2 regions of the Pseudomonas sp. p1(2021b) genome follow, and region 1 is predicted to be linked to the other one. Evidence: predicted binding sites of a transcription regulator. Region 1 holds the regulator's gene; the other holds the start of a gene.

Region 1 (3,894 bases):
TCGCGCCCGCGCCGGCATCGGCTACCTGCCCCAGGAAGCGTCGATCTTCCGCAAACTGTCGGTGGCCGACAACATCATGGCCATCCTCGAGACCCGCAAGGACCTCGACCGCGACGGCCGCCGCAAGGAGCTGGAAAGCCTGCTGCAGGAGTTCCACATCAGCCACATCCGTGACAACCTCGGCATGAGCCTCTCCGGTGGCGAACGCCGCCGCGTCGAGATCGCACGGGCATTGGCCACCGCGCCGAAGTTCATCCTGCTGGACGAACCCTTCGCCGGTGTCGACCCGATTTCCGTGGGCGATATCAAGCAGATCATCCATCACCTCAAGGCCAAGGGCATCGGTGTGCTGATCACCGACCACAACGTCCGCGAGACGCTCGATATCTGCGAGACCGCCTACATCGTCAACGATGGACAACTGATCGCCGAAGGCGATGCCGAGACTATCCTGGCCAATGACCTGGTCAAGGAGGTCTACCTGGGCCACGAGTTCCGACTCTGAGCCCGGAGTCTGCCCGGGGCACTGCCGCAAAGGTTGCAGTGCTCTAGGCAAACGCTACAATTTCAGGCATATAACTTGCTTAAAATTGGCGCCCCGGCGCCCTTCGTGTAGTGGATGGCGCATGCGCGCCGGCGAACAAGGTATTAAGCCCCAGCCATGAAACCATCGCTCGTCCTAAAAATGGGCCAGCAACTGACGATGACACCGCAGTTGCAACAGGCCATCCGTCTGCTCCAGCTCTCTACCCTGGACCTTCAACAGGAAATTCAGGAAGCGCTGGAATCCAACCCGATGCTCGAACGTCAGGAAGACGGCGACGACTTCGACAACAGCGACCCCATGGCCGACAACGCCGAGAGCAAGCCGGTCGCCGAAGCCCAGGACAACAGCTTCCAGGAAAGCACGGCCAGCGCCGAAACCCTGGAAGAAGGCGAATGGAACGAGCGCATCCCCAACGAACTGCCCGTCGACACGGCCTGGGAAGACATCTACCAGACCAGCGCCAGCAGCCTGCCGGCCAGCGATGACGACGAGTGGGACTTCACTACCCGTACCTCCACCGGCGAGAGCCTGCAAAGCCACCTGCTGTGGCAGTTGAACCTGGCACCGATGTCCGACACCGACCGGCTCATTGCCGTGACCCTGATCGACAGCATCAACGGCCAGGGCTACCTGGAGGACAGCCTCGAGGAAATCTGCGCAGGCTTCGACCCCGAGCTGGATATCGAGCTGGATGAAGTGGAAGCCGTACTGCACCGCATCCAGCAGTTCGAGCCTGCCGGCATCGGCGCACGCAACCTCGGCGAATGCCTGCTGCTGCAGCTGCGCCAGCTGCCGGCCGACACCCCATGGATGGCCGAAGCCCAGCGCCTGGTCAGCGACTTCATCGACCTGCTCGGCAGCCGCGACTACAGCCAGCTGATGCGGCGCATGAAGCTCAAGGAAGATGAGCTGCGCCAGGTCATCGAGCTGGTACAGAGCCTCAACCCGCGCCCGGGCTCGCAGATCGAATCCAGCGAACCGGAATACGTGGTACCCGACGTCATCGTGCGCAAGGACAACGACCGCTGGCTGGTGGAGCTCAACCAGGAAGCGATCCCGCGCCTGCGGGTCAACCCGCAATACGCAGGTTTCGTCCGCCGCGCCGACACCAGCGCCGACAACACCTTCATGCGCAACCAGTTGCAGGAGGCACGCTGGTTCATCAAGAGCCTGCAGAGCCGCAACGAGACGCTGATGAAGGTCGCCACCCAGATCGTCGAGCACCAGCGCGGCTTCCTCGACCAGGGCGACGAGGCGATGAAGCCGTTGGTGCTACACGACATCGCCGAGGCGGTCGGCATGCACGAATCGACCATTTCCCGGGTCACCACGCAGAAATACATGCATACCCCGCGTGGCATCTATGAATTGAAATACTTTTTCTCGAGCCATGTGAGCACCTCCGAAGGCGGTGAATGCTCGTCTACGGCGATCCGCGCGATCATCAAGAAACTGGTTGCGGCGGAAAATCAGAAAAAGCCATTGAGTGACAGCAAGATCGCTGGTTTACTGGAGGCACAAGGCATCCAGGTAGCCCGTCGCACCGTCGCCAAGTACCGCGAGTCCCTCGGCATCGCACCGTCGAGCGAGCGCAAGCGACTGATGTAGCCCCTGGCTGTGCCATAGCGTTTCAGTGGCAGGTGCAATACCTGCCCTTTATGCACGGGCAACAAAGGAGAAGCTGTATGCAAGTCAACATCAGTGGACAGCATGTAGAAGTCACCCAACCACTGCGTGAGTACGTACTCGAGAAGCTCGCCCGGGTGGAAGGACATTTCGACAAGATCACCAATGTCACGGTGATCATGAAAGTCGAGAAACTGCAGCAGAAGGTCGAGGCCACGCTCCAGATTCCCGGCGGAGAAGTGGTTGCCAACGCCGAACACCAAGACATGTATGCAGCGATCGATGCCCTGGCTGACAAGCTCGACCGCCAACTGAAAAAACACAAGGAAAAACAGCAAAGCCTGCTGCAAGGTGCAGCCGCCCGCTGATCCCTCTCATCCATGATCCGACTTGAAACCATCCTGACCCCCGGCCGTTCCCTCGTGAACGTGCCGGGCGGCAGTAAGAAGCGCGCCCTGGAAAAGGTCGCCAACCTGATCGCCGAGCAAATTCCCGAACTGGAGATGCAGGACGTCTTCGAAAAGTTGGTTGCCCGCGAGAAACTGGGCTCCACCGGCTTCGGCAATGGCATCGCCATCCCCCACTGCCGGCTCGAAGGCTGCACGGCGCCCGTCAGCGCCCTGCTGCACCTGGATGCTCCCATCGACTACGACGCCATCGATGGCGCGCCCGTGGACCTGCTGTTCGTCCTGCTGGTACCCGAGGCGGCCACCGATGCCCACCTTGAACTGCTGCGCCAGATCGCCAGCATGCTCGATCGCAAGGAGGTCCGCGATCGCCTGCGTGCCGCCGGCAGCAGCGAGGCCCTGTACCAGGTAGTCCTAGACGCACAGAACGAGCACTGAACATGCGCCTGATCATCGTCAGCGGCCGGTCCGGCTCCGGCAAAAGTACCGCCCTCGATGTCCTGGAAGACAACGGCTACTACTGCATCGACAACCTGCCCGCCGGGTTGTTGCCGCAACTGGCCGAAAATGCACTGATCAATACCGAGCTGTTGCAACCGAAGGTGGCCGTCTCCATCGACGCGCGCAACCTGCCCAGCCACCTGACCCGTTTTCCCGACCTGCTCGAAGAGGCCCGGAGCCGGCATATCCAGTGCGACGTGCTGTACCTGGACGCCGACGAGGAGACACTGCTCAAGCGCTTCTCCGAGACCCGCCGGCGCCACCCGCTGACCAACGCCAATCGCTCCCTGGCAGAGGCGATCCGGGTCGAAAGCGAGCTGCTCGGCCCGATCTCCGATCTGGCCGACCTGAAGATCGACACCACCAACCTGAACCTCTACCAGTTGCGCGATTCGATCAAGCTGCGCCTGCTCAACCAGCCCGAGCCCGGCACCGCGTTCCTGGTCGAGTCCTTCGGTTTCAAGCGCGGCATGCCCGTGGACGCCGACCTGGTGTTCGACGTACGCTGCCTGCCCAACCCGTACTGGAAGCCGGAGTTGCGCGAGCATTCCGGGCTGGACCAGCCGGTGATCGACTACCTGGCCGCCCAGCCGGATGTCGAGGAGATGTTCCAGGATATCTCCAGCTACCTGCTCAAATGGCTGCCCCGCTTCGCCGCCAGCAACCGTGCGTATGTCACCATCGCCATCGGCTGCACCGGCGGGCACCATCGTTCCGTGTACCTGACCGAGCGCTTGGGCCAGTTGCTGCAACAATCCCTGAAAAACGTCCAGGTTCGCCACCGCGACCTCTAGCCCAAGGATATCCGCCCCA
Region 2 (3,894 bases), 620 kb from region 1:
CATGGCGTCTTGGACCTCGTTTGGGCGCGTGGTTGGCTCGTGGGTGGGCCCCGGCTGGGCTAGGGCGCGCGCGGGTGATCCTCTCGGTGCAAAGGAAAATGCAAGAAACAAACCAAGGCTCCGAAAAGAAGCGGATTTCCCGGATAAAGGCCTGGATTTGTGCGAAATCAGGACAAAAAGCCCTGGTTTATCGTTTCTTGTGACCTCTATTGGGACGCATCGCGGGGCGTTGCGTGCAGCGATGCACCAATATAGAGCATAGGGCCTTCGGCTGCGCTCGCACAGCCATGCGGTGGTGCGGCCTAGGGCGAGATGGCGGGGGAGTCGATGGTGTAAAAGCAGAAACGGCCTCCGAAGAGGCCGTTTGCTGGGTGAAGCTTACATCACACGCTGTAGTACAGATCGTATTCCAGCGGGTGGACGAAGGTGCGGACCTTGATCTCTTCTTCGGACTTCAGCTCGATGTAGGCATCGATGAAGTCGTCGGAGAACACGCCGCCCTTGGTCAGGAACGCACGGCCCTTGTCCAGTTCTTCCAGGGCTTCCTTCAGGCTGCCGCAGACCTGCGGGATTTCCTTGGCCTCTTCAGGCGGCAGGTCGTACAGGTTCTTGTCGGCGGCATCGCCTGGGTGGATCTTGTTCTGGATACCGTCCAGGCCGGCCATCAGCAGGGCGGCGAAGCACAGGTACGGGTTGGCGGCCGGGTCCGGGAAGCGCGCTTCGATACGGCGGGCTTTCGGGCTGGAAACGTACGGGATACGGATCGAGGCCGAACGGTTACGGGCCGAGTAGGCCAGCATGACCGGGGCTTCGAAGCCAGGCACCAGACGCTTGTAGGAGTTGGTGGCCGGGTTGGTGAAGCCGTTCAGGGCCTTGCCGTGCTTGATGATGCCGCCGATGAAGTACAGGGCGGTATCGGACAGGCCGGCATAGCCTTCGCCGGAGAAGGTGTTCTTGCCGTCCTTGGAGATCGACATGTGGACGTGCATGCCCGAGCCGTTGTCGCCGTACAGCGGCTTGGGCATGAAGGTGGCGGTCTTGCCGTAGGCGTCGGCCACGTTGTGCACGCAGTACTTCAGGGTCTGGACTTCGTCAGCCTTGGTGACCAGGGTGTTGAACTTCACACCGATTTCGTTCTGGCCGGCGGTGGCCACTTCGTGGTGGTGAACTTCGATGACCAGGCCCATTTCTTCCATGGCGTTGCACATGGCAGTACGGATTTCGTGGTCGTGGTCGCACGGCGGAACCGGGAAGTAGCCGCCCTTGACGGCAGGGCGGTGGCCCTTGTTGCCGCCTTCGACGTCCTGGTCGGTCATCCAGGAGCCCTGTTCGGAGTAGATCTTGAACATGGAGCCGGAGATGTCGGACTTGAACTTGACCTGGTCGAAGATGAAGAACTCAGGCTCCGGGCCGACGAACACGGTGTCGCCGATGCCGGTGGTCTTGAGGTATTCCTCGGCGCGCTTGGCGATGGCGCGTGGGTCACGGTCGTAGCCTTGCATGGTGGACGGCTCGACCACGTCGCAGACCAGGATCAGGGTCGGTTCTTCGGTGAACGGGTCCAGGACGGCGGACGCGTCGTCCGGCATCAGGATCATGTCGGAGGCTTCGATACCTTTCCAGCCTTCGATCGACGAGCCGTCGAACATCTTGCCGGCTTCGAAGAAGTCGTCTTCCAGCGCATCGCGAGCGGGCATGGTGACGTGGTGCTGCTTGCCTTTGGTGTCCGTGAAACGCAGATCAATCCACTTGACGTCATGATCTTTGATGAGTTGAACCGACTTCGACATGTTGTCCTCCGGATGGTCTAGGGCGCGGTGGGCCGCTGCCCTGGAAAAAGGGTGTCGCCGGGCGCGGATAGTCGGCCAAGCTTACCTGCCTCACAAGAGAGCAATTTGCATGCCAGTGCTCGAAAATGGCGAGGGTGGGATAAAAGGGGGCGTTGGCGGGCATTTTGCCTAAAGGGAACCTTTGAAAATGCACCCATAAGATGCGTTTTTTTGAAGTTGCGCACCATTGTGGTGCGACGGTGGTCCTGTGCGCCCCATCGCGGGACAAGCCCGCTCCTACAGGGAATTGCGCACAACGGGCTCTCGGTGGGAGCGGGCTTGTCCCGCGATGAGGCCCGCACAGGCAACATAAATCCATGTCCTGATCAAAAGTTGCTCAAACCTTGAGCTATTTCCGCTATAATTCGCGCCCCTCATTTTCGGCAGGCCCTGCGCGCGCTGTTAAACCAATGAAACTTATCGTCAAAGTCTTCCCAGAGATCACCATCAAGAGCCGGCCGGTGCGCAAGCGTTTCATCCGCCAGCTCGGCAAGAACATCCGCGTCGTGCTCAAGGACTTGGATCCGGAGCTCGTGGTCGATGGTGTCTGGGACAATCTCGAGGTGGTCACCCGCGTCGAGGACGAGAAGATCCAGCGCGAAATGATCGAACGCCTGACCTGCACCCCAGGTATCACCCACTTCCTGCAAGTCGAGGAGTACCCGCTGGGTGACTTCGACGATATTGTCGAGAAGTGCAAGCACCATTTTGGCCACCTGCTGGCCGGCAAGCGCTTCGCCGTGCGTTGCAAGCGAGGCGGGCATCATGACTTCACCTCGATGGATGTCGATCGCTACGTCGGCAGCCAGCTGCGCCAGCAGTGCGGCGCCACCGGCATCGACCTCAAGGCCCCGGAAGTCCTGGTGCGCATCGAGATCCGCGACCAGCGTTTGTACGTGATCCACAACCAGCACCAGGGCATCGGCGGTTACCCGCTGGGCGCCCTGGAGCAGACCCTGGTGTTGATGTCCGGCGGCTTCGACTCCACCGTCGCTGCCTACCAGATGATGCGCCGCGGCCTGATGACCCACTTCTGCTTCTTCAACCTCGGCGGTCGTGCCCACGAACTGGGCGTGATGGAAGTGGCCCATTACCTGTGGAAGAAGTTCGGCAGCAGCCAGCGCGTGCTGTTCATCAGCGTGCCTTTCGAGGAAGTGGTGGGTGAGATCCTCAACAAGGTCGACAACAGCTACATGGGCGTGACCCTCAAGCGCATGATGCTGCGCGCCGCCGCGCGCATGGCCGACCGCCTGGAGATCGAGGCCCTGGTCACCGGCGAGGCGATTTCCCAGGTGTCCAGCCAGACCCTGCCGAACCTGTCGATCATCGACTCGGCCACCGACAAGCTGGTGCTGCGCCCGCTGCTGGCCAGCCACAAGCAGGACATCATCGACACCGCCTACCAGATCGGCACCGCCGAGTTTGCCAAGCACATGCCTGAATACTGCGGCGTGATCTCGGTGAACCCGACCACCCATGCCAAGCGCCACCGCATGGAGCACGAAGAGAAGCAGTTCGACATGGCGGTGCTCGAGCGCGCCATGGAGCGCGCCAAGTTCATCTCCATCGACCACGTGATCGACGAGCTGGGCAAGGACGTCGAGATTGAGGAAGTGGCCGAGGCGTTGCCGGGCCAGATCGTCCTCGACATCCGCCACCCCGATGCCCAGGAAGACGAACCCCTGGTGATCGAAGGCGTCGAAGTCCAGGCCATGCCGTTCTATGCCATCAACAGCAAGTTCAAGCACCTGGATGCCAACCGCCAGTACCTGCTGTATTGCGACAAGGGTGTGATGAGCCGCCTGCACGCACACCACCTGCTCAGTGAGGGACATGCCAATGTGCGTGTTTATCGTCCGACATAAGACCCCAGGGCTGTATGGCGGCAGCATCCGCCATCGCCCTCCCGACCACCGGACCCGCTGAGCCGCAAACCTTACATATTCGCCGCCTACACTGGCGGCAACCGAATCCTCTGATCGAGATACAGTTGTGATCGAAAATCTGCGTAACATCGCCATCATCGCCCACGTTGACCATGGCAAAACCACCCTGGTCGACAAAC

Evidence for each region. Region 1 encodes sigma-54, which starts transcription at its own class of promoters, with help from an activator protein. Its sites were predicted from a motif close to ANTGGCATNNANNTTGCTNT; they were not measured.
Region 2: the regulator sigma-54 is predicted to act here: its motif matches at 1,888-1,907, upstream of glnA (glutamate--ammonia ligase).

What each region holds. Positions count from the first base shown of each region.
Region 1 is NZ_CP083746.1:4,129,812-4,133,705, forward strand. It holds gene lptB (LPS export ABC transporter ATP-binding protein) at 1-505, shown strand, start outside; gene K8374_RS19245 (RNA polymerase factor sigma-54) at 662-2,155, shown strand; gene hpf (ribosome hibernation-promoting factor, HPF/YfiA family) at 2,233-2,541, shown strand; gene ptsN (PTS IIA-like nitrogen regulatory protein PtsN) at 2,554-3,018, shown strand; gene rapZ (RNase adapter RapZ) at 3,021-3,875, shown strand.
Region 2 is NZ_CP083746.1:4,751,210-4,755,103, reverse strand. It holds gene glnL (nitrogen regulation protein NR(II)) at 1-3, opposite strand, end outside; gene glnA (glutamate--ammonia ligase) at 384-1,790, opposite strand; gene thiI (tRNA uracil 4-sulfurtransferase ThiI) at 2,240-3,694, shown strand; gene typA (translational GTPase TypA) at 3,822-3,894, shown strand, end outside.